DNA from 2 places in the Agromyces sp. 3263 genome. Region 1 is predicted to be linked to the other one. Evidence: predicted binding sites of a transcription regulator. Region 1 holds the regulator's gene; the other holds the start of a gene.
The links. Region 1 encodes HspR, which represses chaperone genes until heat shock. Its sites were predicted from a motif close to AAGTTGAGTCNNNNNGACTCAACTT; they were not measured.
Positions count from the first base shown of each region.

Region 2: a site for HspR is predicted at 12,408-12,432, ahead of J2X63_RS10100 (Hsp20/alpha crystallin family protein). Genes of this name have one in related genera too.

Region 1 covers NZ_JAVDUV010000001.1:1,810,916-1,826,184, forward strand. The annotation lists gene J2X63_RS08250 (SipW-dependent-type signal peptide-containing protein) at 1-506, opposite strand, end outside; gene J2X63_RS08255 (SipW-dependent-type signal peptide-containing protein) at 512-1,147, opposite strand; gene J2X63_RS08260 (MFS transporter) at 1,336-2,919, shown strand; gene J2X63_RS08265 (hypothetical protein) at 2,916-3,464, opposite strand; gene J2X63_RS08270 (TOPRIM nucleotidyl transferase/hydrolase domain-containing protein) at 3,594-4,220, shown strand; gene dnaK (molecular chaperone DnaK) at 4,470-6,347, shown strand; gene J2X63_RS08280 (nucleotide exchange factor GrpE) at 6,350-6,997, shown strand; gene J2X63_RS08285 (DnaJ C-terminal domain-containing protein) at 7,089-8,087, shown strand; gene J2X63_RS08290 (heat shock protein transcriptional repressor HspR) at 8,103-8,519, shown strand; gene J2X63_RS08295 (hypothetical protein) at 8,550-9,359, opposite strand; gene J2X63_RS08300 (class I SAM-dependent methyltransferase) at 9,447-10,577, shown strand; gene J2X63_RS08305 (DUF817 domain-containing protein) at 10,597-11,535, shown strand; gene J2X63_RS08310 (EAL domain-containing protein) at 11,576-12,445, shown strand; gene J2X63_RS08315 (hypothetical protein) at 12,430-12,699, opposite strand; gene J2X63_RS08320 (ATP-dependent DNA ligase) at 12,743-13,066, opposite strand; gene J2X63_RS08325 (ATP-dependent DNA ligase) at 13,110-13,415, opposite strand; gene J2X63_RS08330 (diguanylate cyclase) at 13,403-14,950, opposite strand; gene J2X63_RS08335 (alpha/beta hydrolase) at 14,947-15,269, opposite strand, start outside.
Region 2 covers NZ_JAVDUV010000001.1:2,184,274-2,199,542, reverse strand. The annotation lists gene J2X63_RS10155 (hypothetical protein) at 1-291, shown strand, start outside; gene J2X63_RS10150 (aldehyde reductase) at 321-1,349, shown strand; gene J2X63_RS10145 (beta-L-arabinofuranosidase domain-containing protein) at 1,405-3,345, opposite strand; gene J2X63_RS10140 (carbohydrate ABC transporter permease) at 3,348-4,274, opposite strand; gene J2X63_RS10135 (sugar ABC transporter permease) at 4,274-5,206, opposite strand; gene J2X63_RS10130 (sugar ABC transporter substrate-binding protein) at 5,345-6,637, opposite strand; gene J2X63_RS10125 (LacI family DNA-binding transcriptional regulator) at 6,806-7,834, shown strand; gene J2X63_RS10120 (serine hydrolase domain-containing protein) at 7,842-9,089, opposite strand; gene J2X63_RS10115 (nucleoside deaminase) at 9,196-9,684, opposite strand; gene J2X63_RS10110 (hypothetical protein) at 9,783-10,070, shown strand; gene J2X63_RS10105 (DUF885 family protein) at 10,117-11,814, opposite strand; gene J2X63_RS10100 (Hsp20/alpha crystallin family protein) at 11,916-12,359, opposite strand; gene J2X63_RS10095 (NAD(P)H-binding protein) at 12,572-13,240, shown strand; gene J2X63_RS10090 (transglutaminase family protein) at 13,277-14,065, opposite strand; gene J2X63_RS10085 (FUSC family protein) at 14,174-15,208, shown strand.

The DNA of each region.
Region 1 (15,269 bases):
ACCGCGGACGCCGGCACCTGCGTGACGGGCAGGTAGGTCGACGCGCCGCCGGCGATGAACGCCGGCGTGCCGGTGAACGCCGCGGCCGCGCACGTCGACGTCGGGTTCGCCGACGCCATGCGCACCGCCCGGTACTGGAGGGCGCCGACGAGGCCGCCGCCGTTGTTCGCGACGGCCGCCAGCGCGACCGTGCCGCCGACCGTCGAGGTGGTCGTCGTGCGGACGTTGAGCCAGGCGTACGTCGAGGTGCCGGGCGACATCGCGGTCGCGGCGAACGACAGCGTCGCGCCCGGCGCGGTCGTGTTGCTCGCATACGTCGGCGACCCGGCGCTCTGCGACTCCGTGCCGAACACGCTCGCGGCGAAGCTGCCGGTGGCCTGCTCGCTGTCGTTCCAGGCGGCGAGCGTCACCGTGGCGCCGACGCCCAGCACGAGTCCGCCGGCGAGCACGGCGCGCCAGATGCGGCTGCGCCGTCCCCGCTCCGGCGCCTCGACGTGGATTCCCATTGCGGCTACGGCAGCGGGTCGGTCGACTCGCCGAGGAACTCCCACGTCACCGTGCCGGTCTGCGCGGCCGGGAGCGTGGAGCTCGCGGTGACGACGAAGCACAGGTTCACGGGGTCGGTCACCGCCGTGAGCTCGAACACCGCGGCGGGCGTCGGGCTCGCGACCGGCTGGTCGGTGACGAGCGCCGTGCCCGACGGCGGCGTCGCCGCTGAGCACGTCGCACCGAACGTGGCGCCCACGTCGTAGAGCGAGTACGTGAGCTCAGCGCCGATCGTGCCCGACGTGGTGCTCGCGAGGTCGACGGATGCCTCGTAGGTCGAGTCCGACGAGAGCTGCACCGCGAACGGTGCGTAGACGACGGCACCCGGACTCAGCAGGTCGGCGTCGACCGCGAAGGCGAGCGGTTTGCCCGGCGCCGTCTCGGAGCTGCTGAACGCCGTGCCGTCGAGGCTGCCCTCGAGCTCGAACTGGCCCGACCCGAACGTGCCCGTCGCGAACTCAGAGTCGTTCCACACGGCGAGCGTGACCGCGGCCCCCACGCCGAGCACCAGCCCGCCCGCGAGGATCGCGAGCATCTTGCGGCGACGATCTCCCGGCCGTGCCGGACTCGTCGTCGATTCGTTGCGTGTTGCAGTCTGCATTCCCATGAGCGCCTCCCCCGCGCGCCGGGCATACGGTTCCCCCGAAGCGGGTCCCCCAACCCGATGGGGCCGAGCCTAGCCCTCGGCCGGCCCGAAGCGCGAGGGGGTCATCGATTACGGCGCCCGACACGTGAGCGGATGCCCCAGCGCCTCTATCGGCGGCGACCGCGAGTGTGGTTGGGTGAGCCATGAGCGCAGGGCAGGGCGCCACGGCGCCGTTCAACGGACGACTTGCCATCCTCCTCGCGATGGCGATGTTCGTGCTGGTCGTCGACACCTCGCTGATGAACGTGTCGATCTCGGCCGTGGTGCACGACCTCGACACCACGGTCAGCGGCGTGCAGGGGGCGATCGCCCTCGAGGCGCTGGTCTCGGCGGCATTCATCCTGATCGGCGGCAAGACCGGCGATCTCATCGGCCGCAAGCTCGCCTACGTGCTCGGCCTGCTCGGCTACGCGATCGGCGCCATCGCGATGGTGTTCGCCCAGGACCTCACGGCGATCATCATCTTCTGGGCGATCATCGGCGGCATCGGCGCATCCTTGCTTCTGCCCGCGATGCAATCGCTCATCCACGGCAACTTCGAGGGCGCCCAGCAGAAGCGGGTGTACGCGCTCGTCGGGGCATCAGCTGCCATCGCCGCCGCAGTCGGACCGCTGCTCGGCGGATTCATCACGACCTTCCTCTCGTGGCGCGTCGGCTTCGCGCTCGAGGCCGTCATCATCGCCGTCGTCCTGGCCGGCATCGGGCTGGTGAAGGACGTGCCGTACCACGGCGACCGCTCGATCGACCTCGTCGGCGCCTTGCTCTCCATCGTCGGCATGGGCGGCGTCGTGACCGGCATCCTCGTCTGGCAGGAGGGCGGCGGCTACGTCGGGCTCATCATCGGCATCGGCGTACTCGCCCTCGGGCTGCTCGTCTTCTGGCTGCGCACCCGCAAGCGCCGCGGCAAGCCCACGCTCCTCGATCCCGCGCTCTTCGAGTCGAGGATGTTCCGCGCCGGGGCCAGCGGTCAGCTGCTGCAGCAGATCACGCTCGGCGGCACGATGATCGTGCTCCCGATCTACCTGCAGATGGTGTTCGAGTACAACGCCCTCCAGGCGGGACTCTCCATCGCGCCGCTCTCGCTCAGCATGTTCGCGGTCGCGCTGCTCGCCGGGCGCGGACTCACGCAGCGTCCCTCGAACATCATCCTCTGGGGCTTCGTGCTCGTCGTGGCGGGCCTCGCGATCCTCGTGCCGCTCGTGCCCATCGCCGACTCGGGCTGGTACCTCACCATCCCGCTCATCATCTCGGGCAGCGGCCTCGGCCTGCTCGTCTCGCAGCTGAACAACTACACGCTCTCGCCGATCTCCGACGAGCGCGTGAGCGAGGCGGCGGGCGTCAACTCGGCGGCCGGCTCGTTCGGCCTCTCGTTCGGACTCGCCTTCGCCGGCGCGATCATGCTCGCGACGCTGGCCTTCACGTTCACTGCGAGCGCCGACGCGAGCACCGTGCTCTCGACGGAGGAGCAGCAGCAGGTCTCATCGGTGCTCGAGGAGGATGCCGAGATCATGACCAACACCGGGCTCGCGGAACTGCTCGTCGGCCAGACGCCCGAGGTGCAGGAGGAGATCCTCGCGATCAACGCGGATTCCCGCATCATCTCCCTGCAGGTGGCGCTGCTCGTGCCGATCCTCGCGGGTCTGCTCGGTGTGCTCAACGCGTTCCGCATGCGGCGCCTGCCCGACCCGAAGCCCTCCGCGGCTGCGGAGGGAACCATGCTCGGCTAGTCGGTCGAGGCGACCATGCCGGCGAACGCCGGCGAGCTCACGAAGGTCAGCGTGGTCGACGAGGGGAGGGCGACGGGGCTGATGCCGTTCGCGGCATCCGGCGGTCCGCTGTAGGCCCCGGCGACCGGTGCATCGCTGAGTACGTATCCCGACTCCGCCAGTGTCTGCGACCAGGCCTCCTGCTCGCCCGGGGCGACGCCCACCTGCACGACCGTGAGGACGAGGTCGGTGTTCGGCTTGCCCCACGCGCATGCCACGCCGCCCGCCTCGACCATGCGAACGGCGAGCGCATCGAAGACCTGCGGCGAAGGGAGCGATTCCAGCCCGTCCGCGGCGAGCTTCTGGTAGCCCTCGTCCGTGAGGACGGTCTCGCAGGTCGCGGCGTCAGGAACCGACTCCGGCTCCGGAGTCGGTGCACTCGATGCGGTGGTGGCCGGCGAGGGCGAACTGCTGGGCGCGGGCGGCGCGGCGGTGCAGCCGCTCAGGACGGTGACGGTGAGGACGGCGGCCACGATGCCGGCGCCGGACGCGGCTCGAAGGGTCATGAAGCGGAGCTTATGGTCCGGTCGTGCATCTCGTCCATCGGTGCAGGCCCTGATGGGCCGACCCGCCGTGTCGGTATTCACCCGCGGCAGACCATCCGCTGCAGGATGATCCGCGGCTAGGCTCCTCCCATGCGTGTTGCCGCGCCGGTGCCGGATGCCACGACGGTCGTCCTGGTGGAGGGCGAAAGCGACCGCCTGGCCGTCGAGGCGGCCGCCGCACGGCGCGGCGTCGACCTCACCGGCGCCGGCGCCGTCGTCGTGTCGATGCACGGGGTGACGAACCTGCGACGGCACCTGGCGGAGCTGGCGTCGTCGCGCTCGACGGGCTCGCCGCGGCTGCTCGGGCTCTACGACCTGCCCGAGGCCGCGTACGTGAGGGATGCGGTGGCGGACGCCGGGCTCCTGGCCGGCGGAGGACCGCCGGCCGAGCCCACGACGGTCGGACCGCCGCCGGAGCTCGCGGCGGCGGGGTTCTTCGCCTGCGATCCTGACCTCGAGGGCGAGCTCATCCGCGCGGTCGGTCCCGCACGGGCGCGGGAGCTCCTCGCCGAGCACGGGGAGCTCGGCCGCTTCCGCACCTTCCAATACCAGCCCGAGCAGCGCGTGAGATCGGTCGAGGCGCAGTTGCGGCGGTTCATGGGAACGCACGCCGGGCGGAAGGCGAAGTTCGCACCCATCCTCGTGAGTGCGATCGACGACTCCCGCATGCCGCCGCCGCTGTCGGCGTTGATCGGGGCCGTCCTCTCGCGGGTGTGACCGACCGCGCCGGGAGCAGCAGGGCCACCCGCCGGGGAATGCTGGCAAGCCACTGGGAGTTGAGTCTTGTGTACTCAAGTTTTGCGGCGTCGACTTGACACGTCGAATGGCCGCTGGAACACTTGAGTCGTCGGGACTCAAGTTCCGGCGATACGGACTTCGGTCGCGGGCCAGGACGGCCGGGCCGACCCGCCAGGGAGCGCACGCGGCATCCGCTCGCGCCTCCTCCCGGCAGAAGGAGAAACACACATGTCACGAGCAGTAGGCATCGACCTCGGCACCACCAACTCGGTCGTCAGCGTCCTCGAGGGTGGCGAGCCCACCGTCATCGCGAACGCCGAGGGCTTCCGCACCACCCCGTCGGTGGTCGCCTTCACCAAGGATGGCGAGGTGCTCGTCGGCGAGACCGCGAAGCGCCAGGCCGTCACCAACGTCGACCGCACCATCGCGTCGGTCAAGCGCCATATGGGCACCGACTGGACCCAGGAGATCGACGGCAAGAAGTACACGCCGCAGGAGATCTCGGCGCGCATCCTCCAGAAGCTGAAGCGCGACGCCGAGCAGTACCTCGGCGACACCGTCACCGACGCGGTCATCACCGTGCCGGCGTACTTCAACGACGCCGAGCGCCAGGCCACGAAGGAGGCCGGCGAGATCGCGGGCCTCAACGTGCTGCGCATCATCAACGAGCCCACGGCCGCGGCCCTCGCCTACGGCCTCGACAAGGGCAAGGAGGACGAGCTCATCCTCGTCTTCGACCTCGGTGGCGGCACCTTCGACGTCTCCCTCCTCGAGGTGGGCAAGGACGACGACTTCTCCACCATCCAGGTGCGTGCGACCGCCGGCGACAACCGCCTCGGCGGCGACGACTGGGACCAGCGCATCGTCGAGTGGCTGATCAAGCGCTTCAAGGACTCGACGGGGGTCGACGTCTCGAAGGACAAGATCGCCCTCCAGCGCCTCAAGGAGGCCGCCGAGCAGGCGAAGAAGGAGCTGAGCTCCTCGATGAGCACCAGCATCCAGCTGCCCTACCTCTCGCTCACCGAGAACGGCCCGGCGAACCTCGACGAGACGCTCACCCGCGCGCAGTTCGAGAACATGACGAGCGACCTGCTCGACCGCACGAAGAAGCCCTTCGAGGACGTCATCCGCGAGGCCGGCATCAAGCTGGCCGACATCGCACACGTCGTGCTCGTCGGCGGCTCGACCCGCATGCCCGCCGTCTCCGAGCTCGTGAAGCAGGAGACCGGGAAGGAGCCCAACAAGGGCGTGAACCCCGACGAGGTCGTCGCCGTGGGCGCCGCCCTGCAGGCGGGCGTCCTCAAGGGCGAGCGCAAGGACGTGCTGCTCATCGACGTCACCCCCCTGAGCCTCGGCATCGAGACCAAGGGCGGCATCATGACGAAGCTCATCGAGCGCAACACGGCCATCCCGACCAAGCGCAGCGAGACCTTCACGACCGCCGACGACAACCAGCCGTCGGTCGCGATCCAAGTCTTCCAGGGCGAGCGCGAGTTCACCCGCGACAACAAGCCGCTGGGCACCTTCGAGCTCACCGGCATCGCGCCGGCGCCCCGGGGCATCCCGCAGATCGAGGTCACCTTCGACATCGACGCCAACGGCATCGTGCACGTGTCGGCCCGCGACAAGGGCACCGGCAAGGAGCAGTCGATGACCATCTCGGGCGGCTCGGCCCTCCCCAAGGAGGACGTGGAGCGCATGGTGCGCGACGCGGAGGAGCACGCGGCAGAGGACAAGAAGCGCCGTGAGTCGGCCGAGACCCGCAACCAGGCCGAGCAGCTCGTCTACTCGATCGAGAAGCTCATCAAGGACAACGACGACAAGCTGCCCGCCGACGTCAAGTCCGAGGTGCAGGGCGACGTCGACGGCCTGAAGTCGGCCCTCGCGGGCGACGACGACGACGCGGTGAAGTCGGCGTTCGAGAAGCTGTCGCAGTCGCAGGGCAAGCTCGGCGAGGCGATCTACGCGCAGTCGCAGCAGCAGACGGCGGATGCCGCGGGCAACCCCGGCGAGGACGCGAACGCGTCCGGCGCCGCCGGCGACCAGTCCTCCGACGAGGACGTGGTCGATGCCGAGGTCATCGACGACGAGGACGAGAAGAAGTAATCATGTCGGACGAGAACCAGAACCACGACGAGCCGGTCATCCGCGACAAGCGGCGGATCGACCCCGAGACGGGTCAGGTTCGCCAGCCGGCCCCCGACGCCGGTGAGGCGACGGATGCCGCAGGGGCGACGGATGCCGCAGCAGACGCTGCCGCGGCATCCGCGCCGGCCGACGCCGACGAGGACGTCCTGACCGTCGACGACATCCTGAACGCCGCCCAGGCCGAGGTGCAGGAGCCGACCGACGAGCACCTCGCCGACCTCAAGCGGGTCACCGCCGAGTACGCGAACTACCGCAAGCGCACCGAGGCGAATCGCGAGATCGAGCGCGAGCGCGCGGTCGGCGCGGCCGTCGCGGTGCTGCTGCCGGTGCTCGACGACCTCGACCGGGCCGAGAAGCACGGCGACCTCGAGGGCGACGCCCCGTTCGCGACGATCGCGGCGAAGCTGCGCGGCGCCGTCGAGAAGCTCGGGCTCACCCCGTTCGGCGAGGTGGGCGAGCCGTTCGACCCGCAGCGCCACGAGGCGATCTTCCAGCAGCCGTCCGACGAGGTCGAGGTCGACACGGTCGCCGACGTCGTCGAGACCGGCTACACGCTGGGCGGCACGCTGCTGCGCGCCGCGAAGGTGGTCGTGAAGACGCCGCTGTAAGGCAGTTCGGCCGGCCCGCGGCATCCGCTCATCGGATGTCGCGGACCGGCCGTCACGGATTTCAGACAGACTTCAGGGAAGGGAGGTGCCGGTGGCCAGTCAGGATTGGTTCGACAAGGACTTCTACAAGGTGCTCGGCGTCTCCAAGGACGTGAGCGAGGCGGAGCTCAAGAAGGCCTACCGCAAGCTCGCACGCAAGTACCACCCCGACTCGAACCCGGGCGACGCCGCCTCCGAGGCGCGGTTCAAGGAGATCAGCGAGGCGCACTCGGTGCTCTCCGACCCCGAGCAGCGCAAGGAGTACGACGCGATCCGGGCGATGGGCTCGGGCGCACGGTTCACCGCGCCCGGCGGTGGCGGTGGCGCGGGCGGCTTCGAGGACGTGTTCGGCACGATGTTCGGCGGCCAGGGCGGCGGCCGGCAGCAGTACACGTTCCAGCAGGGCGGCGACTACGACGACCTGCTCGGCGGCCTCTTCGGCGGCGGCCGGTTCGGGCAGCCGAGCGGCGGCTACCGTGGCTTCGGCGGCCCGTCGCGCGGGCGCGACGTCACGGCCTCGACGACGCTCGACTTCATCACCGCCACCAAGGGCGAGCAGATCACCCTCGAGACCTCCGACGGCAAGCCCATCACGGTGCGCATCCCGGCCGGCGTGGCCGACGGCCAGAAGATCAAGCTGCGCGGCAAGGGGCACCCCTCGCCCGACGGCGGGGAGCCCGGCGACCTGATCCTCACCGTGCACGTGCGCAAGCACCCCGTGTTCGAGCGCGACGGCCTCAACCTGCGCGTCAACGTGCCCGTGACATTCACCGAGGCGACGCTCGGCGCCACCATCCAGGTGCCGACGCTCGGGGGCGAGCCCGTGAAGCTCCGAGTGGCGCCCGGCACGCCCAGCGGACGGGTGCTGCGCGTCAAGGGCCGCGGCGTGCAGACCTCGAAGGGCACGGGCGACCTCCTCGCCGTCGTGCAGGTGGCCGTGCCGTCGCACCTCTCGAAGGAGGCCGAGGAGAAGCTCGAGGAGTTCGCGGCGCTCCTGCCCGACGAGAACCCGCGCGACGACCTGCTCGCCAAGGCACGGGCGCAGCGCTAGGCCATGGCCGTGAGCATGGACGAGACCAGCCCCCTCTTCGTGATCTCGATCGCGGCGGAGCTGGCCGGCATGCACCCGCAGACGCTGCGGCAGTACGACCGCCTGGGCCTCGTGTCGCCCACCCGCACCGCCGGCAAGTCCCGCCGCTACTCGATGCGCGACGTCGCGCAGTTGCGTGAGATCGCCCAGCTGTCGAGCGAGGGCGTGAGCCTCGAGGGCATCCGCCGCGTGCTCGACCTCGAGGACGAGGTGACGGTGCTGCGCGACCGGGTGCGCGAGCTCGAGGCGATGCTCGCCGACGAGCTGCTCAACCGACCCGGGCGGCGCGTGTTCGCCGCCGGGTCGGCGGGCGACATCGTGTCGCTGCGCGCCGGCACCCGGGTGCGCCGCGAGAACGCCGTCGTCGTGTGGCGGCCGCTCGAGCGCGGCTAGTCGCCCGCACGACGCCTACGGGCTCGCGACTCAGCGTCCCCAGGCCGAGGCCGGTGCCTCGATGACCTCGTAGGGGCGCGAGCTCCAGTGGGTGCCGTAGCCGTAGTGGCTCGAGGCCCACGCCGACGCCCAGATGGCCTGCGCCGTCGCATCCGCCGAGTCGCCGCGTGCGAGTGCCGCGTCGACGGCGGGGTATCGGCCGGACTGGAGGTTCTGCGCCGCGTAGAACGCCGCCTCGATGAGGGTCGGGTAGCTGCCGAGCCCGGATCCGCCGCCCGAGCCCTGCCCGTTGTTGAGGGGGTTGTTGCGGTTCCACCAGTTGTCGGCGCCGTTCTCCTGGCGCATCCACCGCATCATGAACGTGATGTTCTCCTCGGTGACCGGCCAGTCCCCGTCGATGAGCACGAGCTTCGCCCAGTCCACGTTGGTGCCGCCCTCGATGAGCGTCTGCGATCCCGTCGTCGTGACGTAGGACTCGTGCGAGACCGTCGGCGCCGCGATGTCCGCGGCGACGTCGAACGTCTGCGTGTCGCCGCCGAGGGTGTCGGATGCCGCGGAGGGGGCCGTGATCGCGGCGGGCTGGGGCGCCAGGGCGAAGGTCAGGGCGAGCCCGAGCACCGCGACGGATGCCGCGAGCGGCGCGAGTCGGCGCGCGAGGCGGGCGGGTGCGGCCGGCGTGGGCGCCGAGCGCCGACCCGCCGAGGACGTCGGGCCCGCACCCGTCGAAGGCGACGAGCGAGCCGGGCGACCGGACGCCGTGGGCGCAGCAGAACGACGGCCCGCGGCCCCGTGTCGAGCCGCGCGCCGTTCCCCCGAAGGCCGCTGGTCTGTTTCCCGCATGCGGGGTCGAGGGTAGCAAACGCACCTGCGAGGTGCATCCGGGGCCCGGATCGTGGCCCTTCCCGGGCCGCGGCATACCCTTGACGCATGCCATTCGAGCTGGGCGCGCTGCGACGCCATCCCGACGTCGAGGGCCGGGGGCTCGAGGCGTCGGATGCCGCGGACCGGCTGATCCTCGACGAGGCGGCCGCCCTCTCCGCGGGCCTCGGCGACGGCGAGCTCGTCGTGCTCGACGATGCGTACGGCGCGCTGGCGCTCGGATCGGCCGCGGCCGGTGCTCGCGGCATCCGGGTGCACCAGGACCTCGTGACGGGCGAGCGCGCGCTCGCGGCCAACGCCGCGCGGGCGGACCTGGACGGCGAGGTGCGGTCCATGCCGCTCGGGCCCGAGCTGCTGGCGGGCGCGAGGCTCGTGCTCCTGCGCCTGCCACGGTCGCTCGACCGGCTCGACGAGCTCGCCGGCCTCATCGCGAGCCACGCGGCATCCGACGTCGTGGTCGTCGCCGGGGGCCGCCTGAAGCACATGTCGCTCTCGATGAACGAGGTGCTGGCGGCGTGGTTCGAGCGGGTCGACGTGTCGCACGCGCGCCAGAAGTCCAGGGTGCTCATCGCCCGCGCGCCCCTCCCGCACCGTCGACCACCGGCGCTCGGCTGGCCCCGAGGCGAGCGCCACGACGACCTGGGCGTCACGCTCGTCGCACACGGCGGCGTCTTCGCGGGCACCGGCGTCGACATCGGAACGCGGTTCCTCCTCGAGCACCTCGGCGACGCGGCGCCGGATGCCGCGACCGCCGTCGACCTCGCGTGCGGGTCGGGGGTGGTGGCCGCCTGGCTCGCGCGTACGCGCCCCGCACTGCGGGTGACGGCGACCGACCGCTCGGCGTCGGCCGCGGCCTCCGCTCGGCAGACCGCGGAGGTGAACGGCCTCGCCGACCGCGTCGACGTCCGCCAGGCCGACGGACTCGAGGGCATCAGCGATGCGAGCGAGCGCCTCGTGGTGCTGAACCCGCCGTTCCACTCCGATGCTGCGCTGCACACGGGGATCGCGGCGCACCTGTTCGCGGACGCCGCCCGCGTGCTCGTGCCCGGCGGCGAGCTGTGGTGCGTCTGGAACTCCCACCTGCGCTACCGGCCGCTGCTCGAGCGCGTCGTCGGCCCCACGCGCCAGGTCGCCCGCAACGCGAAGTTCACGGTGACGGCGTCGGAGCGGACGGCGTGACCCCGTCGGGGCGCACTACATGACCGCAGCCGGCGCCTCCCGCGAGTCCGACCGCACGGCGGTCGAACGGGCGATCGACCGAGCCGCGCACCGCCTCCTCGCCGACGCATCCGATCGCGGCGTCCGTGCCGGGCTCATCGAGCTGCTCGTGTTCGGCGCGAAGCAGGCGTGGGCGTGCATCTTCGGCGCGTCCCTGCTCGGGGTCATCGTCGCCGCGCGGCTCTGGTATCCCGACGACGCGGCCCTCGCGCGGAACGATGCGCTGACGATCGCCGCGGTGCTCATCCAGGTCGTGATGGTGGCGACGCGGCTCGAGAGCGGGCGCGAGCTCTGGGTGGTCGTGCTGTTCCACCTGACCGGCACCGGCATGGAGCTGTTCAAGACCGACGTCGGGTCGTGGACGTACGACGGCGACGGGGTGCTCCGCATCGCGGGCGTCCCGTTGTTCTCGGGGTTCATGTACGCCGCCGTGGGCTCCTACATGGTGCGCGTGTACCGCCTGTTCGACCTGGGCTTCACGCGGTACCCGCGACGGTCGGTCACCGTCGTCGTCGCCGCTGCGATCTACGCGAACTTCTTCACGCACCACTACGTCATCGACCTGCGGTGGGCGCTGCTGGCCGCGGTGGTCGTCGTATGGTGGCCGACCGTCATGCACTTCCGGGTGTGGCGTCGACGGCCCCGGATGCCGCTGCTCATCGCGTTCGGCCTCGTCGCCCTGTTCATCTGGCTGGCCGAGAACATCGCGACCTGGGCCGGGGCCCGGTTCTACCCCGATCAGCTCGACGGCTGGCAGCTCGTGTCGCCGTCGAAGCTGGTCTCCTGGTTCCTGCTCATGATCATCTCGGTGGTGCTCGTGACGCTCGTGTATCCGCCCCGGCCGCCGGCCGAGCAGCGGCAGTATACGCATCCGAGCGCTCGTTGTCTGCCGTTTCGTCGAATGCGCGATCGCGCGTGACAATGGCGCGGGCGTCTTGGACGCCCGAGGAGGGAACACCATGGCAGACGACGAGCGCCTCGCACGCGAATTGCGCCTCGCCGCGCAGCGCGGCGAGATCATCGCGCAGTACCAGCCGCAGGTCGACCTCCACGACGGCGTCCTCGTCGCCATCGAGGCGCTGAGTCGCTGGCGTCACCCCAGTCGAGGGGTCATCCCGCCCGCGGAGTTCATCCCGCTCGCGGAGGCGACCGGGGCGATGATCGCCATCGGCGACGCCATGCTCGAGACGGCCTGCCGGTACGGCGCAGCGCTCGTGCGCGCCGGTCGGCGCATCGAGGTCGCGGTGAACGTGGCGGCCGCACAGCTCACGGAGGCGACCTTCGGCGAGCGGGTCGCCCACCACCTGGCCGCGACGGGCATGCCGCCGACGCTCCTGACGCTCGAGCTCACGGAGACGAGGGCCGTGCCCGAGGAGGCCGCCGAGACCCTCGAGGGGATCCGCGCCGCCGGCATCGGTATCTCGGTCGACGACGTGCGCACGGTGGAGGAGGCGGAGCTCCGAGTGCGGTCGCTCCCCATCACCGAGCTCAAGGTCGATCGCTCCGTCATCACGCTCCTGCCCGGGGACCGGAGCGTGGCGGCCCGACTCGTCGGGTTCGCACGCGATCACGGCCTGCGCGCGGTGGCCGAGGGCGTCGAGACCGAGCCCCAGTTCGTGGCCGTGCGGGAGCTCGGATTCGATCGGGCGCAGGGCTACCTGTTCGGTCGGCCGGCTCCCGAGCGCAGCATCTCAGCCCGCCTCGCGGTCGCGACGGCGCCGGGCGTGCCCGGCGGACGCACGGCAGCGCCCGGTGCAGTCGCAACCGCACCGGGCGTGCCGGGGCCGGGCGTGCCGCCCGGGGGTCGAATCGCTCAGAGCGCGCCGTAGGGCGGGTCCTGGTAGGCCTCGTCCTCGTCGGAGCTGACGGCCTCTTCGGGCTCACCGCCGACGTCGATCTGCGACCAGGTGACCGGCATCCCCGGGGAGAAGAGGATGTCGATGCCGGGTCCGCCGCGCAATGGCGGCACGTTCACGTAGCCGCCGCCCGCCTGGATCGCCTTCAGGATCTCGGCGCGCAGCGCGTCGATGGGCTCGGGCAGGAAGTAGTCCCGGCCGTCGACTGTCAGGCGGTGGATCTTCACACCGCACCTCCGTTCTCTCGTGTGCTGGTTCGACGCTCGTCGTTCATTCGGGCACCCCGGCCCCGGCAGCCGCCTCGGGGATCGGATGCAGCCCCGCCGGGCTGTTGGCGCCGTCGATCATCAGCTCCAGCCACGCCCGGTTGAGCTTCGGCGGCCGGTTGCCGTTGTACTTGAAGTGCACCGGCACGTACGCGCTGATCCAGATCGAGCTGCGCCCGCTGCCTCGCTCGACCCCATGATTCCACGTGAGCATGAACTGCTCACCGCGCCGCAGCTTGGTGGCCACGACGAACTGCAGGTGGGCGAGCACGCGGTCCTCGATCTCGAACTCCGAGATGCGCGCTCCGCCGTAGATCAACTGGCCCATGGCATTCCTCCTCGTGCACTGGTGGTCGTGCTGCGGCATCCGTTCATGCGGCGGCCTCGGGCTCGGGCACCGGCCGCAGCCCACCGGCCGAGTTCGCCGACTTCGTCAGCACCTCGAGCCACCGCGGGTTGAGCTCCGACGGATCACCGGGCTCGTCGAACTGGAAGGCCATCGGCACCGTGGGGCTGCACCACACGGACGTGCGCTTCGCCGGCGGCGCCTCGTCACCGAAGGTGAACGCGAAGTGCTCGCCGCGGCGGAGCTTCGACCAGATCACCACCTGCAGGTGGGTGAGCGTGCGATCGTCGAACTCCGCGGTGATGGTGGAGTCGTATCTCAGTGTTCCCATGAAGCCTCCGCTCGGGGGTCGTGTGCAGTGTCAGTGGAGCTCGTCTCGTCGGCCATCACGATCGTGACGCGATCCCGGCCCGCATCCTTCGACGCGTACATCGCCTCGTCGGCGAGGCGCAGCAGGAGGTCGGGCGTGGGCTCGGGGCGCTCGCCCGGCTCCCACACCGCGACGCCGATGCTGGCGGCGATGTCGTAGCGCGGAGGCACGCTGCCGAGGGGTCGCCCGACCGCCTCGCGGAATCGCTCCGCGACGGTGGCGCTCGCCGGTGCGGCCGTGTCCTCGCAGATGATGACGAACTCGTCGCCGCCGTACCGGGCGACCGAGTCGCCCGCCCGCGCCACCGACCGCAGCCGGGCCGCGACCTCGACGAGGACGTCGTCGCCGACCCGGTGGCCAAGGGTGTCGTTGATCGCCTTGAAGCCGTCGAGGTCGACGAAGACCACCGACAGCGGGCGCTCGTTGCGGGTGGCCGTCGAGATGGCGGCGTCGAGCCGTTCCTCGAGCAGCTTGCGGTTGGCGAGCCCAGTGAGCTGGTCGTGCAGCGCGCGGTGGGCGAGCTCCTCCTGCAGGCGGACCCGGCGCAGCACCTGGCCGGCCTGGCGTGCCAGCGCGGCCTGGATCTCGCGACTCTCGGCGTCGAAGGTGCGATCTCGTCCGAAGAGGGAGATCACGACCCCGGCCGCCCGCTCATCGGTGCGGAGGGGGATGATGCTGAGGGCGGCGAGGCGATGCCGGTGCAGGGCGTCGTCGAGTCCGGGCATGATGGCGGCGGCCTGGGAGAGGCTGGAGACGGTGATGATCTCGCCGCTGCCGATCGCCTGCTCGGCGAGCGCCTCGAGGCCCTCGGGCAGCAGTGCCATGGTGACGTCGTCGCCCTCGACGAGTTCGAGCGGACCCGACCCGTCGGAGAGCAGGACGGCGGCACTCGAGGCCCGGAGCGCCGAGCCGGCACTCGCGAGCAGCGCGGCGGCGAGCTCCTGGGCCGTCGTGGCGAGGCCGAAGGCGCTCGACGCGTCCTGCAGCACGCGGACCCGCGCCTCGGACGCCTCGGCATCGCGTCGGGCGAGCAGCAGCTGGCGCTCGTAGTCCTGGCGTTCGGTCGCGTCGAAGACCGCCGTGCGGATGGCGTGCGGTCCGCCGTCGGCGCCCGTCACCATCACGGCGTTGACCAGGATGGGCAGCTCGTGATCGTCGGCGCAGCGGACGGCGAGCGAGACCTCGCGCACCTCCCCCGCGAGGCTCAGCACCATGGCGTACCGGGTCTCGTAGAAGAGCTGCCCCGGCGAGGTGAGGAGGTCGACGAAGGCGGTGCCCAGGAGGGCACGCCGGTCAAGACCGGTCCATCGTTCGAAAGTGCGGTTGACGCGGGTGATCGTGCCGTCGGGGGTCGTCTCGAGGTAGCCGCAGGGCGCGTCCTCGAACAGCTCCAGATACGGGTCGTCGGCGCGGGGGCGCTCGGCGGCTGGGGCGCCGATGCGCGTGTCGCGGTCGTCGCGCTCCCGGTCGAGGGGCGCGGCGTCGGAGATCGTCACGGCAGGAACGACCTGATCTCGCGCACCAGCTCGTCGGGTGCCGACAGGTTGGGGCAGTGGCCGGTCGCGGCGAGCTGCACGAACCGGCTCGCCGGGATCTGCTCGTGCACGTATCGGCCGGCCGAGACGGGGGCGATGACGTCGTCGGAGCACTGCAGCACGAGCGTGGGCGTGCGCACGGCGCTGAAGTCGCGGCGGTTGTCCGAGAGGAAGGTCACACGGGCGAAGTGGCGGGCGATCTGGGGATCGACCGCGCAGAAGCTCTCCGTGAGCTGGCGACCGAGCTCGGGCCGCTCGGGATTGCCCATGATGGCGGGCG
Region 2 (15,269 bases), 370 kb from region 1:
TTCTTCGTGCCGCTGGAGGGGCAGTACGAGCGCACGGCGTGGCTCGTGCTCTTCGGGTCGCTGGCGGTCTGGCTCGGCGGCATGTCGGCGTCGCGGTACCGCTCGCTCGGGCGGCGCAAGGCACCCCTGCCGATCACCGGCATCGTGCTCGGATGCCTCACGATGGCCGTGATGATCTACGCGTTCACGGTGCTCGTGCTCGCCTCGTACGGCATCGTGTGGCCGGCGCCCGCGATCTGGCTGGCCCCCGTCGGCGCCCCGCCGCAGTCCCCACCCGGCGTCGCGAGCTGACGGAGTAGAGTCCCACCCGTGGGGGCTGGATGAGCGGGGAACTCGTGCTCGTGACCGGCGGAACGGGCTTCGTCGGCGCGCACTGCATCGTCGCGCTGCTGCGCGAGGGCTACCGCGTGCGCACGACGGTGCGATCTCTCGACCGGGCCGGCCAGGTGCGCGACCTCGTGCGCGCGGGCGGCGAGGACCCGACGGGGATCGAGTTCGTCGTCGCCGACCTCATGCAGGACGACGGCTGGCTCGACGCGGTCGACGGCACCCGGTACGTGCTGCACGTGGCATCCCCCCTTCCCGTTCGCCAGCCGAAGGACGCGAACGACCTGATCGAGCCGGCACGCGAGGGTGTGTTGCGCGTGCTGCGGGCCGCCCGCGACACGGGCGTGCGACGCGTGGTGCAGACGTCGTCGTTCGCGGCCATCGGCTATGGCACCGACCCCGGCCGCCCGTTCACCGAGGTGGACTGGACCGACCTCACGGCGCCGCACCTCACGCCCTACATCCAGTCGAAGACGCTCGCCGAGCGGGCGGCGTGGGAGTTCATCGAACGCGAGGGCGCCGGCCTCGAGTTCGCCACGGTGAACCCGGTCGTGATCTTCGGGCCGGCGCTCGGCGCCGACTTCTCGACGTCCATCCACGTGCTGCTGCGCCTGCTGAACGGCAAGGTGCCGGCGGTGCCGCCCGGCACCACGACCGGGGTGGACGTGCGCGACGTGGCCGACCTGCACGTGCTGGCGATGCGGCATCCGGATGCCGCGGGCGAGCGGTTCCTCGCCGTCGCGGGCGACCCGATCTCCTTCCACGACATGGCGATGCTGCTGCGCCGTCACCTCGGCGCCGACGCCAGGCACGTGCCGACGCGCACGCTGCCGCGCTGGCTCGTGCGCGCCGGCGCCGTCGTCAGCCCCGAGCTGCGCGCCATCGCCCCGCAGCTGCGGCGAGCGCGCGGCGCCTCGCACGAGAAGGCCACCCGGATGCTCGGCTGGAACCCGCGCACCCCGCAGGAGGCGATCCTGGCGTCGGCGCGGAGCCTGCTCGAGCTCGGGCTCGTCAAGCCCTGAGGCGCGGGCTCCGAGCAGACGCGCCGGGCCCGGTCGCGGGCCGCCGCGCCGCGCCCTACGCCCCCACGACGGGCATCCACACCCGCATCTGCGACGGCCCGCGCTCGGCCCACTCGTGGTACCGCACGAGGGCGACCTCAGCCCGCGCGCCGGTGCGCGCATCCACGATGGTCGCGAGCACGCCCGCGCCGCCGTCGGGGCCCGCGGCGTCGCGCAGGCCGGCCGCGGGGTCGACCCGCAGGTCGGCGAAGTCGGATGCCGCGAGCGACGTGCCGCCGAGGTCGACCGACTCGAGGGCGAACACCTCGGGGCCGCGCTCGACCACGAGGCATCCGCGCACCGCGTCGACGCGGGGGTCGGGAGCGGCGAACCGCGGCTCGACCGGAAGCTCCAGCTCGACCACGTCGCCGGCGGTGAAGGCGCGCGTCCACGACGCCATGCCCGGTTCCGCGTCCTGCGCCTGCACGTGGTCGGCGCCCGCGGGTCGCAGGGTGAGCCGCGCGCCCGCCGCCCACGCCGGCACTCGAAAGGACAGCGTCCAGGGCTCCGCGGCATCCGTCTGCACCGTCACGCGCACGCCGCCCGAACGCGGGTACTCGGTCGCGACTTCGAGCGCGACCTCCTGCCCGGTCTCGAGCGTGGTGCGGAGCGCGGCCGGCGCGTACTGGTGCAGCTGCACGCCCGAGGCGTCCGCCGTGGCGAGGTAGCCCGCGAGGCTCGCGAACGTGCGGGCCGTGTTCGGCGGGCAGCACGACACGTCGAACCACGGCGCGCGCAACGACGACTGCGCCCTCGGCGACACCGTGTCGGCGTCGGCCACCGCACCGGGCCGGCGCTGGTGCAGGGTGTTCGCGTAGTAGAAGGTCGTGCCCGAGACACTCGGCGAGGTCTCCACCACGTTGAACAGCGTGCGCTCGATGAGGTCGGCGAAGCGCGGTTCCCCCTGGGCGAGCAGCAGCCGCCAGCTGAACATGACGGAGGCCACGGCCGCGCAGGTCTCGGAGTAGGCCCGGTCGCTCGGCAGCTCCCAGTCCTCGCCGAACGCCTCGTCCTGGTGGTGCGAGCCCTGCCCGCCGGTGACGTAGGTGCGACGCTCCACGGTGGTCTCCCACTGCCGGTCGAGCGCACCGAGCAGCTCGTCGTCGCCGGTCTCGATCGCGACGTCCGCCGCGCCGGCCGCGAGGTAGTTCGCCCGCACCGAGTGCCCGCGCAGCACGCCCGCCTCGCGCACGGCGATGTCGTCCTGGTAGTACGAACGGCCCCACTCGATCTCGCGTAGCGTGCCCCGGCCGTGCCGCTCGACGAACAGGCGGGCCTGCTCGACGTAGCGCGGCTCGCCGAGCGCGCGGCCCAGCTCGGCGAGGCCCACCTCGACCTCGGCGTGTCCGCAGATGCGCTCGTCGCCGCCAACGCCGAAGACCCCGCACACGAGGTCGGCCGCCCGGCGCACGATGCCGACGAGTGCGTCGTCGGCGTCAGGGCGCGTGCGCACCCGGGCGACGGCCGCCTGGAAGAGATGTCCCAGGCAGTACAGCTCGTGGCCCCACTCGAGGTCCGACCAGCGCGCGCCCTGACCGGGTCGCCCGAACCGCGTGTTCAGGTAGCCGTCGGGCTCCTGCGCGGCCGCGATCCGCGCCACGACCGCACGGAACCGCGCCTCGAGCTCGTCGACGGGCTCACCCACCGCGTCGCGACGGCCGATCTCCCAGGCGATCGCCTCGAGGTACTTGTAGACCTCCGAGTCGGAGAACTCGCGCCCGCGACGTCCCTCGGGAAGTGCTCCGGATGCCGCGAGGTCGAAGTTCGCGAGCCAGCCCTCGCGCTCGAGCCACGCGCCGATGTGGTCGATCGTGGCGGTGCCGTTGACGGCCTGCCGGCGGCCCCACAACCCGCCGGTGATGGTCACCTCGTCGAGGCCCAGCGGGCGCAGTACTCCGGCACTCGGTGCGACGGGAACCGCATGGGTCGTGGTGGTGGTGTTCGTGGTGAGCGTCATGGTCATCCCTTGAAGGCGCCCGACATGAAGCCGCGCACGTAGTGACGTTGGAGGATCAGGAAGAGCAGGATGCACGGCACGGCCAGCACGACCACGCCGGCCTCGGTGGCGCCGTAGTCGACGACTCCCTGCACCTGCCCGCGGAGGTTCGAGACGGCCAGCGGCAGCGTCATCTTGTTCGAGTCGTTGATGAGGATCAGCGGCGCCATGAAGTCGTTCCACGCCGCGAGGAACGCGAAGAGCGCCACCGTGATGAGGCCCGGCTTCACGGCGGGGATCAGCACGCGCCAGAGCACCGTGAAGCTGGAGCATCCGTCGACCATGGCGGCCTCGTCGAGCTCGCGGGGCACGGCCTCGAACGAGATGCGCATCATGAACATCGAGAACGGCAGCTGGAACATGGTGAGCACCAGCGCGACGCCGACGAGCGAGTTCGACAGCCCGACCAGGTTGAGCAGCACGTAGAGCGGGATCAGCAGCGTCGTGTACGGCACCATCAGGATCGCGAGCGTCGCGAGGAACAGGGCGTTCTTGCCGGGGAACGAGAACCGCGCGAACGCGTAGCCGCCGAGCAGCGAGATGACGAGAGTCAGGGCCACGGTGAGCAGCGACACGAACACCGAGTTGAAGAGGTAGACCCAGATGCCCGCCTGGTAGTTCGCGAGCGTCACGTAGTTGCCGAGGCCCCAGCCGTCGACCTGGTTCGTGCCCGCCCGCGGCGAGAACGACGCCACCGTCGTCCAGATCAGGGGGTAGAGGAACAGCACGGCGAGCGCGCCGGTGACCACCCAGTAGGGGGTGCGCAGTGCGATGCCCGCGAACGAGGTGGGCGGATGCTTCCGCGCCACCCCATACCGCGTGCGCGGGCCGTGCGCCGCGGCATCCGTCACGATCGCCCGGGTGGTGTCGGGCGCGGTGTCGATGCTCATCAGTCCTCGGCCTTCCTGCTGAACGCGCGGATCTGCGCGACGTTGATGACGACAAGGGCAATCAGCACGATCACCGAGAGCGCCGCGGCCACGCCGAGGTTGTTCGGGCCCTGGAACGCGACGCTGTAGATGAGCTGCACGATGGTGATCGTGGAGTTGTCGGGCCCGCCCTTGGTGAGGATGTAGAACTGCTCGAACGCAAGCAGCGAGCCCGTGACGCAGAGCACCGTCGTGAGCGCGAGCGTGGGCCGCAGCAGGGGCAGCGTCACGCTGCGGAACGTCTGCCACCGTGAGGCGCCGTCGATGCGGGCGGCCTCGTAGACGTCGTCGGGGATGCCCTGCAGGCCCACCAGCATGAGCAGCATGTAGAAGCCCGCGTACCGCCAGACGATGAGGAAGATGGTCGACCAGAGGGCGCCGTCGGGGGTGCCCAGGAAGGTGAAGCCCCACGCCGCCATGAGGTCGGCGAACGGCCCGGCGATGGGCGAGTAGAGCACGTAGAAGAGCAGCGACGCGGATGCCAGGCCGAGCGCGCTCGGGATGAGGAACGAGGTGCGCAGGAGCCCCTTCCAGCGCGACGACTCCTGCACGAGCAGGCCGAGCCCGAGCGCCAGGGCGAGCAGGATCACGGTGGTGAGGATCGTGTACTTCAGGGTGAACGCGACGGAGTCCGTGAAGAACCGGTTCGTCACCGCGTCCTCGTAGTTGTCGGGCAGGTTCCAGCCCTGGTTGCCGCCGAGCAGCGGCCAGTCCGAGCCCGACATCTGCAGCACGAGCATCAGCGGGAGCACGAAGAGGAGGATGACGAAGAGGGCGGTCGGCGTGGCGTAGAGCCAGCCGGCGAGCGCGCCGCCGTGCGTCGCGCGGCGCTTGCGGCGCGTGGAGCGCCTCGGCGGCGACGCCGTCTCGGCGGGAGGGGCCAGGGCGGTCATGTTCGGGCCTTTCGTGTGGTGCGGGGTCTCGTGCGTGTCGCCTGCGTGGTGCCAGGTGGCGCCTTGGTGGTGCCGGGTGGTGCGCTGGTGCGGGCGGCCGGCGCCGACCTCGCGATCGGCGCCGGCTGCCCGCATCCCCTATTGCGAGAGCACCGCCGTGATCTCGTCGTTGTCGGCGTCGACGGATGCCCCGTCGCCGAGCACGGCGTCGCGGACCAGGGTCAGCCACGGGCTGTTCGGCGCGTTGAACGCCTCCTGGAAGTGGATCGCGACCGGGGTGTCGCCGTTCGCGGCCACCTCGTTGATCGTGACGAGGCGCGGGTCGGCGTCGGAGTACTCGTTGCTCGAGAGGTCGCCGCGCGAGACGACGTCCTTGTCCTTCGCGAGCACGCCGACCTGGGCCTCCTCGGACATCATCCAATTGAGGAAGTTCCACGCCTGCGCCGACTTCTTCGAGTCCTTCGAGATGCCGATGCCGTCGCCGCCGACGAACGTGGAGGCGCCGCCCTCGGGTCCGACGATGCCTGAGACGCCGGCCTCGAACGGCGTCGACGAGAGCAGCGTGGCGGGGTAGAACATGAGGCCGACCTTGCCCTCGGTGAAGCCCGCGGTCCACGTCGGGCCCGCTTCGTCCTGCGACGACGGGAGCACGGCGCCCGAATCCCAGAGGTCCTTCCAGGTGGCGTAGATCTCCTTGGCGGTGTCGCTCGCGAGCAGCGACTCGGTGCCATCCTCGTTCATGACTTCCTCGCCGTCGGCCCAGACGCTCGGGAACCACGTGAATACGAGGCATCCGCCGCAGTTCAGGCCCGTGGCGGTGCCGTAGGTGTCGGGCTTGTTCAGCGCCTGGATGGCCTTCGCCCACTCGGCGTACTCCTCGAGGTTCGCAGGCCCCGCTTCGGCGTCGAGGCCGGCCTCGGTCGCGAGCTCCTTGTTCCAGAACAGCATCGAGAGGTCGAGCACGAACGGCAGCACGTGCTCCTTGCCGTCGACCGTGCCGGCCGAGAGATGGCCCGGGTTGATCTCGTCCTTGAAGTCGAGGCCGTCGATGTTCGCGGTGAGGTCCTGGAAGAGGCCCTGCTCGACCCAGTTCGGCACGTAGACGATGTCGGCGGCGAAGAGGTCGGGCAGGCCGTTGGAGCCCGCCGCGGCACCGACCTTGGCGACGTAGTCGTCGTTCGGAACGACCGTGAGCTCGACCTGGTTCTCGTGGCTCTCGTTGTAGGCATCGACGAGCAGGTTCGCCTGCTTCTCGAGGGGGGCCCGGGTCCAGAGCGTGAGCGTCGACCCGTCATCGACCCCTTCGGGGCCGGCATCCGACAGGTTGCTCGCGGGCTCGCTGCCGGCCGCACAGGCGGACACGCCGACCAGCAGTGCGCCGGCGGCGAGGACGCCGGCGATTCTTCGCATCCGGCGGGTGGTGCTGCTCATGGTCTCTCCTCTGACTCGTCGTTGAGCGGGCTGGGGATGCCCGGTGCTGCGACACTCGGGGCGCGCGACCGCGAAAATCCCGAAATGCTTTTCGGCACGTTACTCTTGGGAATCCGGGGACGTCAAGAGCAGAATCCGGTAACGTTTCCGACACGAAAGGGGGCCGCGATGGCGCGAGTGGAACACCCGGGCAGCGCGCGGGCATCGACGCTCAGCGACGTCGCCAAGCTCGCCGGCGTCTCGATCGCCACCGCCTCGAAGGCCATCAACGGCCGCGACGAGGTCGCGCCGGCCACCCGCCGTCGCGTGCTCGAGGCCGCCGAGCAGATCTCGTTCACGCCCAACCAACTCGCCCGGAGCCTGCTCGCCGGGCGCACCGGCACCGTCGGCCTGCTCACGAGCGACCTCGAAGGCCGGTTCGTCATCCCGATCCTCATGGGCGCCGAGGACGCGTTCGGCGCCGGCCAGGTCAACGTGTTCCTCTGCGATGCGCGCGGCGACGCCATCCGCGAGCAGCACCACCTGAAGGCGCTGCTGAACCGCAGGGTCGACGGCATCATCGTCGTCGGCCGTCAGACCGACCCGAGGCCGTCGCTCGGGCAGGACCTGCCGGTGCCGGTGGTGTACGCCTACGCCCCGTCCGACGACCCCGCCGACCTGTCGATCACGCCCGACAACCGCGCCGGCGGGCGCCTGGCCGTCGAGCATCTCGTCTCGTGCGGGCGTTCGCGCATCGCGCACCTGAGCGGCGACCCGGCCTACGCGGCGGCGCAGGACCGCCTGCTCGGTGTGCGCGACGGGCTGCAGGCCGCGGGCCTCGAACTGGTCGGCGAGCCGATGTTCTCGGCGTGGAGCGAGCACTGGGGCCGCGATGCGGCGGCGATGCTCCTCGCGCAGCATCCCGAGGTCGACGGCATCGTGTGCGGCTCCGACCAGATCGCCCGCGGCGTGCTCGACACGCTCCGCGACCTGGGCCGGAGCGTGCCCGAAGACGTGGCGGTCATCGGCTACGACAACTGGGAGGTGCTCGCCACCAACTCGCGCCCCGAGCTCACGAGCATCGACGCCAACCTGCAGCAGCTCGGGCGCACGGCGGCGAAGCGCGTGTTCACCGCCCTCGACGACGAGCTGCGTTCGGGCACCGAGTACCTGCCGGTGCGGCTCGTCATCCGCGGCTCGACGATTCCGCGGCGCTGAGGGCGCGCTACTGCGCCGGCCGCACGGGTGGTGCGTCATCTGGCGCGAGGTAGGCGCCGATCCTGCGGAACAACTCGTCGCCGCCGTTCGAGTACCCGCCCTCGTCGTCGAACGCCGCCTCGTCGTAGGTCACGGCGACCGCGATCGCGACCTTCTCCGAGGGCAGGTAGGCGTTGACCGCCGCGTATCCGTAGAAGAGCGGGTTCTGCAGCAGCCAGTCGCCCGAGATCCACAGGCCGAGCCCGTACGTCGCGAACTCGTCGAGGGGGCGGCAGTTGACGCATCCGTCGATCGCGCTCGTCCGTCCGCGCAGGTCGGTCGACGTCATCTCGTCGTACGACTCCTCGGAGAGCAACTCGCCGGTGCCCACGGCGATCGCGCTCGCGAGCAGGTCGTCGATGTTGCTCGTCTCGATGGCGCCCTGGGCGATGGTCCACGACGGGTTCCACGACGTCGAGTCCTCGTAGAACGGCGTGCCCGCGGGGATGCCGAAGAACGACCGCCGCTCCGAGCTGTAGGCGTGCAGCACCGGCTCGGGGATCTCCGCGGTGAGCGAGGCCGTCGTATTCGTCAGGCCCAGCGGGTCGAGCACCCGCTGCTGCAGGGCGTCCTCGAGCGGCATCCCGGTGACCTCCTCGAGCACCAGGCCGAGGATCACGTAGTTGGTGTGGGCGTACGCCCAGTTCGTGCCCGGCTCGAACCAGAGCGGCTTGTCGACGGCGAGCGCGAGCTGGTCCTCGGTCGTCCACGCCTTGAACACGTCGGCGTAGGCGATCTCGGCGAACTCCTCGTTGCCGAGCACGAAGTCCTGATATCCCGAGGTCATCTGCGCGAGCTGGCGCACCGTCACCTCGTCGGCGTGCGGCAGGTCGGGCAGGTACATCGACACCGGGTCGTCGAGGGTCATCATCCCCTCGTCGACGAGCTGCAGCAGCAGCGTCGCGACGTACGAGATCGCCACGGCGCCATTGCGGAAGTGCATGTCGGGGGTGGCCGGCACGCCCGTCATCGAATCGCCCACCGCGGCCCGCACGATCTCCTCGCCGTCGACCGTGGCGCGCACGATGACCGCCTTGAGGTGCGCCTCCTCCATGTAGTCGCGCACGATCTCCATCACCGCCTCGGCCTGCTCGGGGTCGGCCGTCTGGTGCTGCGCCGCGTCCGAACCCGGCGGCGCCGACGGCGACGACCCGCCCGCAGTGCAGCCCGTCACGAGCACGAGGGCGGAGATGGCGACCAGGACTTCCCCGAACACGGGGACGCACCGCGATGTACGCATACGCGAGTCTCTCGCCGCCCGAATCCGAACGGCAACACTTCGGCCGTTCTGGGGGTGCGCGCCATCCGCTCGCGACCTCGACTCAGCCCCAGAACCCGTCGTGCAGCGTGATGGCCTCGGGCAGGTCGGCCGGGCCGGCGACCGTGACGGGCCGGCCGCCGCGGGCGAACACCTCGCGGCACGGGAGGGCCATGGTGGGCACGCCCTCCTGCTCGGCGACGATGTCGCGCAGCCCGTCCTCGCCGAGGGCGTACACGACCCGGGCGATGCCGCTCCAGTAGATCGCGCCGGCGCACATCGCGCAGGGCTCGGTGCTCGTGTAGAGCGTGCTCGTCGCCAGCACCTCGGCGGGCAGCACGGATGCCGCCGCACGCACGACGTTCGTCTCGGCGTGCCCGGTGGGGTCGGCGTGGGTGACGACCGAGTTCATCGCCTCGACCGTGCGTCCGTCGGCGGTGACCACGAGCGACCCGAACGGATGGTCGCCCCGGGCGCGGGCGGCGGAGCCGAGGTCCACGCATCGGCGGAGCCACGCCAGGTCGGCCTCGGTCACCACGGTTCCGTCGGTCATGCGGCCCTCCCTCGTCGGTGAGTCCATTGTCGTGCGTGTCAACCCCGCGCCGGCGCGCCGACGGGCGTGTGATCGTGAGGAGGTCAGGGGAGGACACCATGAGCGACGCAACCGCGCACCACGACCCCGAGGGCACGAAGAAGCCCGACGGCCTCGGCGGGGAGGGCACGATCCCGAACGAACCCGACGGCGTGGGCGTCGGTGCGGGCGAGCCGACGACGTTCGAGCCCGAGGAGGATCCGGATGCCGCCTCGCAGCGCGACCCGGATGCGCCCGGCCCGGATGCGACCAGCCCAGACACGACCAGCCCAGACACGACCGACCCCGACGAGTCCGACGAGTCCGACGTGGACGGCCCTGACGCGGCGGAGGGCGTCGCGTTCTGACACGCCCCGCCTGCCTCAGCGCCCGCAGACCTCACCCCCGCTGAGTTCAGCTCCCGCTGACCTCCGCACCCGCCGGCGCCGACTCCCACCACGCGCCGGCGGCGTCGAGCGCGTCCACGTCGCCGCGGTCACCGAGCAGCTCCCAGCGCAGCAGCGACATCGGCACGTTGCCGTTGCGCCACACGGCGTCGTGCACCTCGCGGAGCGAGAACTCGGTGCCGTCGAGCGCGGCCGCGACCGCGGCATCCGCCACCAGCCGCATGACCTCGTGCTTGCCGACCAGGTACGACATCGCAAGGCCGGGCGTCGCCACGTAGTAGGCGGTCTCCTCGGTGGCGGTGCCGACGTCCATCGGCACCATGCGCACGAAGAAGTCGACGGCCTCGGGCAGGCTGAACGCCCCGGTGGCGAGGTTCACGTCGACGACGACACGCAACGCTCGCAGCCGCATGAAGTTGTGCACGATCACCCGCGAGTGCGGGGCGTCGGCGAAGAGCCCCGCCGTGAGCATGAGCTCCTCGTTGTAGTGCGCGATGCCCTCGTTGGCGACGGAGTCGATGAAGTGCCGCCGCATCGGGTCGGGCTGCGCCCACGACAGCGCGAGCTGCTGGCTGTGCGCGCCCTCGTGGATGATGCCGAGGCGCGGATCGCGCGCGTTCGCCGCGTCGAAGTACGGCAGGTCGGCAGACGGCTCGGGCACGTACGAGGTGGCGTCGTCGGCCACGCGCCGGACGCTCGTGAGGTCGTCGTTCACGCCGAGGAACGCGAGCGGCTCGAGGTAGGGCGGCGTCGGCGCGAAGCGGTAGCGGCGCAGCGTCTCGGGCTGGGAGAGCAGGCCCGCGGATTCGTAGAAGGCGCGCACCTCGGCTTCTGCCGCGGCCTCGGCCGTCGACTCGGCCTCGGCTGAGACGGCGAGCAGGGGCTCGGCGACGTCGCGGAAGCGGGCGCGGGTCGCCGCCTCCGCCACGATGCTGCGGTTCGCGTCCTGCATCGCGGCGCGCACCAGCTCCTCGGGATCGTGCGTCACGAGCGCGACGTGGCGCAGGTACCACGTGAAGGCCTCGCGTCCGACGGGCACGTCGGGCCCGAGCCGATCAGCGGATGCCGCGAGCCAGCCCCGGAACCGCTCGAGGTCCGCGCTCGCCCCGGGCTGAGCGGCGCGCAGCGCGGCGGCGGCCGTGGCATCCGTCAGCGGCACGACCTCGGCCACGGAGCGCTCGAGCCGCGCGCCGATCTCGTGGAGGTCGGCCGCCGCCACCCGGGCGAGGGTCGCGACGCCGGCGCGCTCGAGGTTCGTGATCGCCTGCTCCACGGCGGCGGGGATCGCCTCGAGCACGCGCACGAGGTCGGCCTGTCGCCGCTCGTCGAACGGCGGGGGCGGCAGCAGCAGGTCGAACCACGGGCCGAGCACCTGCGACGTGAGGAACACGGCGTCGCGCTCCCAGTTGCGGAGCACCTCGAGCTCCCAGTGCACTCGCGCGAGCGCGGCGCCGAGCAGCCGGTGGTCGACCTGCGTGCCGACGGGCAGCGCGCCGAGCCCCTCGGCATCGATCGCCTTCCAGCGATCGGCGAAGCCGGCGAGCGCGAGCGTGAACTCGTGGATCGCGGCACGGTCGAAGCGCGGCAGCCACCCGGCCGGGCGCTCGACGCGCGGGATGTCGTCGGACGTGCGGAACGAGGTGGCGTCGCGCCATTCCCAGAACTCGGCGCCGAGTCGTGCGAGGTCGGTTGCGAGCGACGTCATGCCCTCCACGCTAGACCCGGCCACCGACGGCAACAGCGGTGCACCTGGCAGGAGCCCGCCCCGCCGGGCGGCGGTGCGGGCTCCAGGTCGGTTCGGTCGCGTCAGCTCCCGTTGCCGCGGCCGGCCGTGACGGCCTGCTCGCCGCGGGAGACGGACTGCACCTCGACCTTGCGCGGCTTCGCCTGCTCGCTCACCGGGATGACGACGCTCAGGACGCCGTTCTCGTAGTGGGCGCTGATGCCCGAGGTGTCGAGCCCGTCGCCGAGGGTGAGCTGGCGCAGGAACGATCCGCTCGGACGCTCGCGCACGAGCCACTGCGCCTGCTCGTCGGAGCGGAGCGTGCGCTCGGCGCGGATGGTGAGCAGCTGACCGTCGATGTCGACGTCGACCGAGCCTGGGTCGACGCCGGGCAGGTCGGCGTTCAGCACGTAGTGGTCGCCATCGCGGTGCAGGTCGATCGGCATCACCCGCGGCCCCTGCCTCGAGTCGAGCATGGTCGCAGCGAGGCGGTCGAGGTCACGGAACGGGTCCCAGTACATGGCCATGATCGGCATTCCTCCCTGTGTCGCGGCCCTCGTCGGGCCGGTGTCCAAGACTTGAGTCGATCTCGCTCAAGTAGCTTCAGATTAGCACTCGCACCGCGAGAGTGCCAAGGGTGCAGGGGGTGACATCCGTCCGGAATTCGGGGCGACCGATCGTCACTGTGTCGCCGCCCGGAGCGCTTGCGGCAGCGACGCTCACCGCGTTGACTGGGGCGATGCGCGTCGTCATCGCCGGAGGTCACGGCAAGATCGCCCTCATCCTCGAACGCCTGCTCGCGGAGGCCGGTCACGAGCCTGTCGCGATCATCCGCAATCCCGACCAGCGCGCCGACGTCGACGCCACCGGTGCGGTCGCCGTGGTGCTCGACCTCGAGCACGCGTCGGTCGACGAGGTCGGCCAGGTGCTGAAGAACGCGGATGCCGCGGTGTTCGCCGCAGGCGCCGGCCCGGGCAGCTCGGCCGAGCGCAAGTTCACCGTCGACCGTGACGCCGCGATCCTGCTCGCCGACGCCGCCGAGGCCGCCGGTGTTTCCCGCCTCGTCGTCGTCTCGGCGATCGCGACCGACGAGTTCGACGCCGACTCCGACGACGTCTTCCAGCTCTACCTGCGTGCCAAGAGCGAAGCGGATGCCTCGGTGCGCGAGCGCGACCTCGACTGGACCATCGTGCGACCCGGCGGGCTCACGAACGAGCCCGGCACCGGGCGCGTGCGCGCCGCCACCGCGGTGCCCCGGGCATCCATTCCCCGTGCGGATGTCGCGGCGACGATCGCCGCCCTGCTCGCATCCGGCGCGGCATCCCGCACCCAGTTCGAGCTCGTGTCGGGTGACGACCCGATCGACCAGGCGCTGGCGTCGCTCGGCGGGCCCGACGCGGGCGACTGACGCGCGGCTGGTCGCCGGCCGGTCGGCGCCTGCCGTTCAGCCGAGCCGCACGAGGCGCGTCACGTCGTCGTCGGGCAGCTCGTCGGCGATCGCCGTGACCAGCATCGACTCGAGCGTCACGTTGCCGCCGTACGAACTGAGGAACGCCGTGTCGGCGGCGTCGCGCCCGGTCGCGATGCGCACGAGCGTCGACCGCGGCGCGAGCGTGGTGGCGTCGACGACATGCCATGCGCCGTCGACATGCGCCTCGGCGACCGCGTGGAAGTCCATCGGGTCGAGGCCCGGCGCGTAGACGGCGGCGAGGCGAGCCGGCACGTCGAGGGCGCGCAGCAGCCCGATCACGAGGTGGGCGTAGTCGCGGCACACGCCCTGGCCGGCGAGCAGCGTCTGCACCGCGCCGTCGGTCGGCTGGCTCGAACCGGGCACGTAGCTCAGGCGGGTGCCCACCCACGAGCTCACGGCGGCGAGCAGGTCGGCGCCGGCGAGCCCCGCGAACTCCGCGTGCGCGGTCGGCGCGAGCCGGTCGGCCTCGCCGTAGCGGCTGGGCCGGAGGTACTCCAGCAGTTCCAGCTCGGTTCCGGATGCCTCGTCGGCACGCCCGTCGACGGTGGCGCCGTAGTCGAGCGTGACCGTGCCGGGCGCGACGTCGACGACGTGGATGCGCGTGCCCGCGGCATCCGTCACCTCGCGGGGCTCGATCGCCTCGCCGTCGTGGCGGAGGTGGAGCCGCTCGGCAGGCGGGCGCGACGCCACGGCGACGATGAAGGCGAGCCGCGCCGGAGCGGCGACCTGCAGGGTGAGCTGGGCGGAGACGGATCGCTGCATGCGTGACACCTCGTTCGTCCTCGAAGGGCGTGCCGGGTGGCACCGTCCCATTCTCACCCGCGGCGACCCATCTGCCCAGCCCTCCCTCGCGCGGCTAGCCTGAGGGGCATGGGCATCTCGGCCACGCTGCGGGCCACGAAGCGGGTACCCCTGCTGCAGGTGGCGAAGTCGGCCGTCGCGACGATCGCCGCCTGGCTCATCGCGGGATGGCTGATCCCCGGGCCGCTGCCCGTGTTCGCCGCGATCGCCGCCCTGCTCGTGGTGCAGCCGAGCGTCAACCAGTCGCTCGGCAAGGCGGTCGAGCGCTCGATCGGGGTGATCCTCGGCGTCGTGATCGCCACGGGCATCTCGCTCGTGTTCGGGCAGAGCACCTGGATCATCCTGCTGGCCATCGTCGTCGCGATGCTCGTCGCCTGGACGCTGAAGATGACGCCGGGCACGTCGAACCAGGTCGCGATCAGCGCGATGCTCGTGCTCGCGCTCGGCGCGTCATCGCCCGAGTACGCTCTCGACCGCGTGCTCGAGACGCTCATCGGCGCGGCCATCGGCATCGTCGTCAACGTGGCGATCGTGCCGCCCGTGGCGGTGGCACCCGCGCGCGAGCACGTCGTCCGGCTCGGCGCCGAGCTCGCGGCATCCGTCGACCGGCTCGCGACCGCGCTCGAGTCCTCGCAGGCGCCCGCCGACGTCGAGGCGCTGATGATCGAGGCGCGGCTGCTGCGTCCGATGCGGGATGCCGCGGAGGCCGCGATCGACGCCGGCGAGGAGTCGCTCACCCTGAACCCGCGCCGGTCGGCGCACCGCGAGGAGCTCGCGGCGCTGCGCGACCTGCTCGACCTGCTGAGCCCGATCGTCACGCAGCTGATCGGCATGACACGGGCCTTCGCCGACCACTACGACGACGCGCTGCGCCGGGAACCGACCGTGCGTGCCATCGCCGAGCAGCTGCGCCGGGTCGCGCACGACGTGCGGCTCGCCGTGCGCGTCGCCGAGCCCGAGCCCGGGCCGGTCACGTCCGAGACGCCGGCGCTCACGTCGGCGCTCGTCATCGCGCCGCCGACGTCGGGGCACTGGATCCTCGTCGGCTCCCTCATGGAGGACCTGCGGCGCATCCGCGAGGAGCTCGGCGCCGGGTCGGCGTAGCCGCGAGGGTGCGCGCGGCCGTGACAGCCGGCGGGGGCATCAACCGAAGGTTCGACGCGCG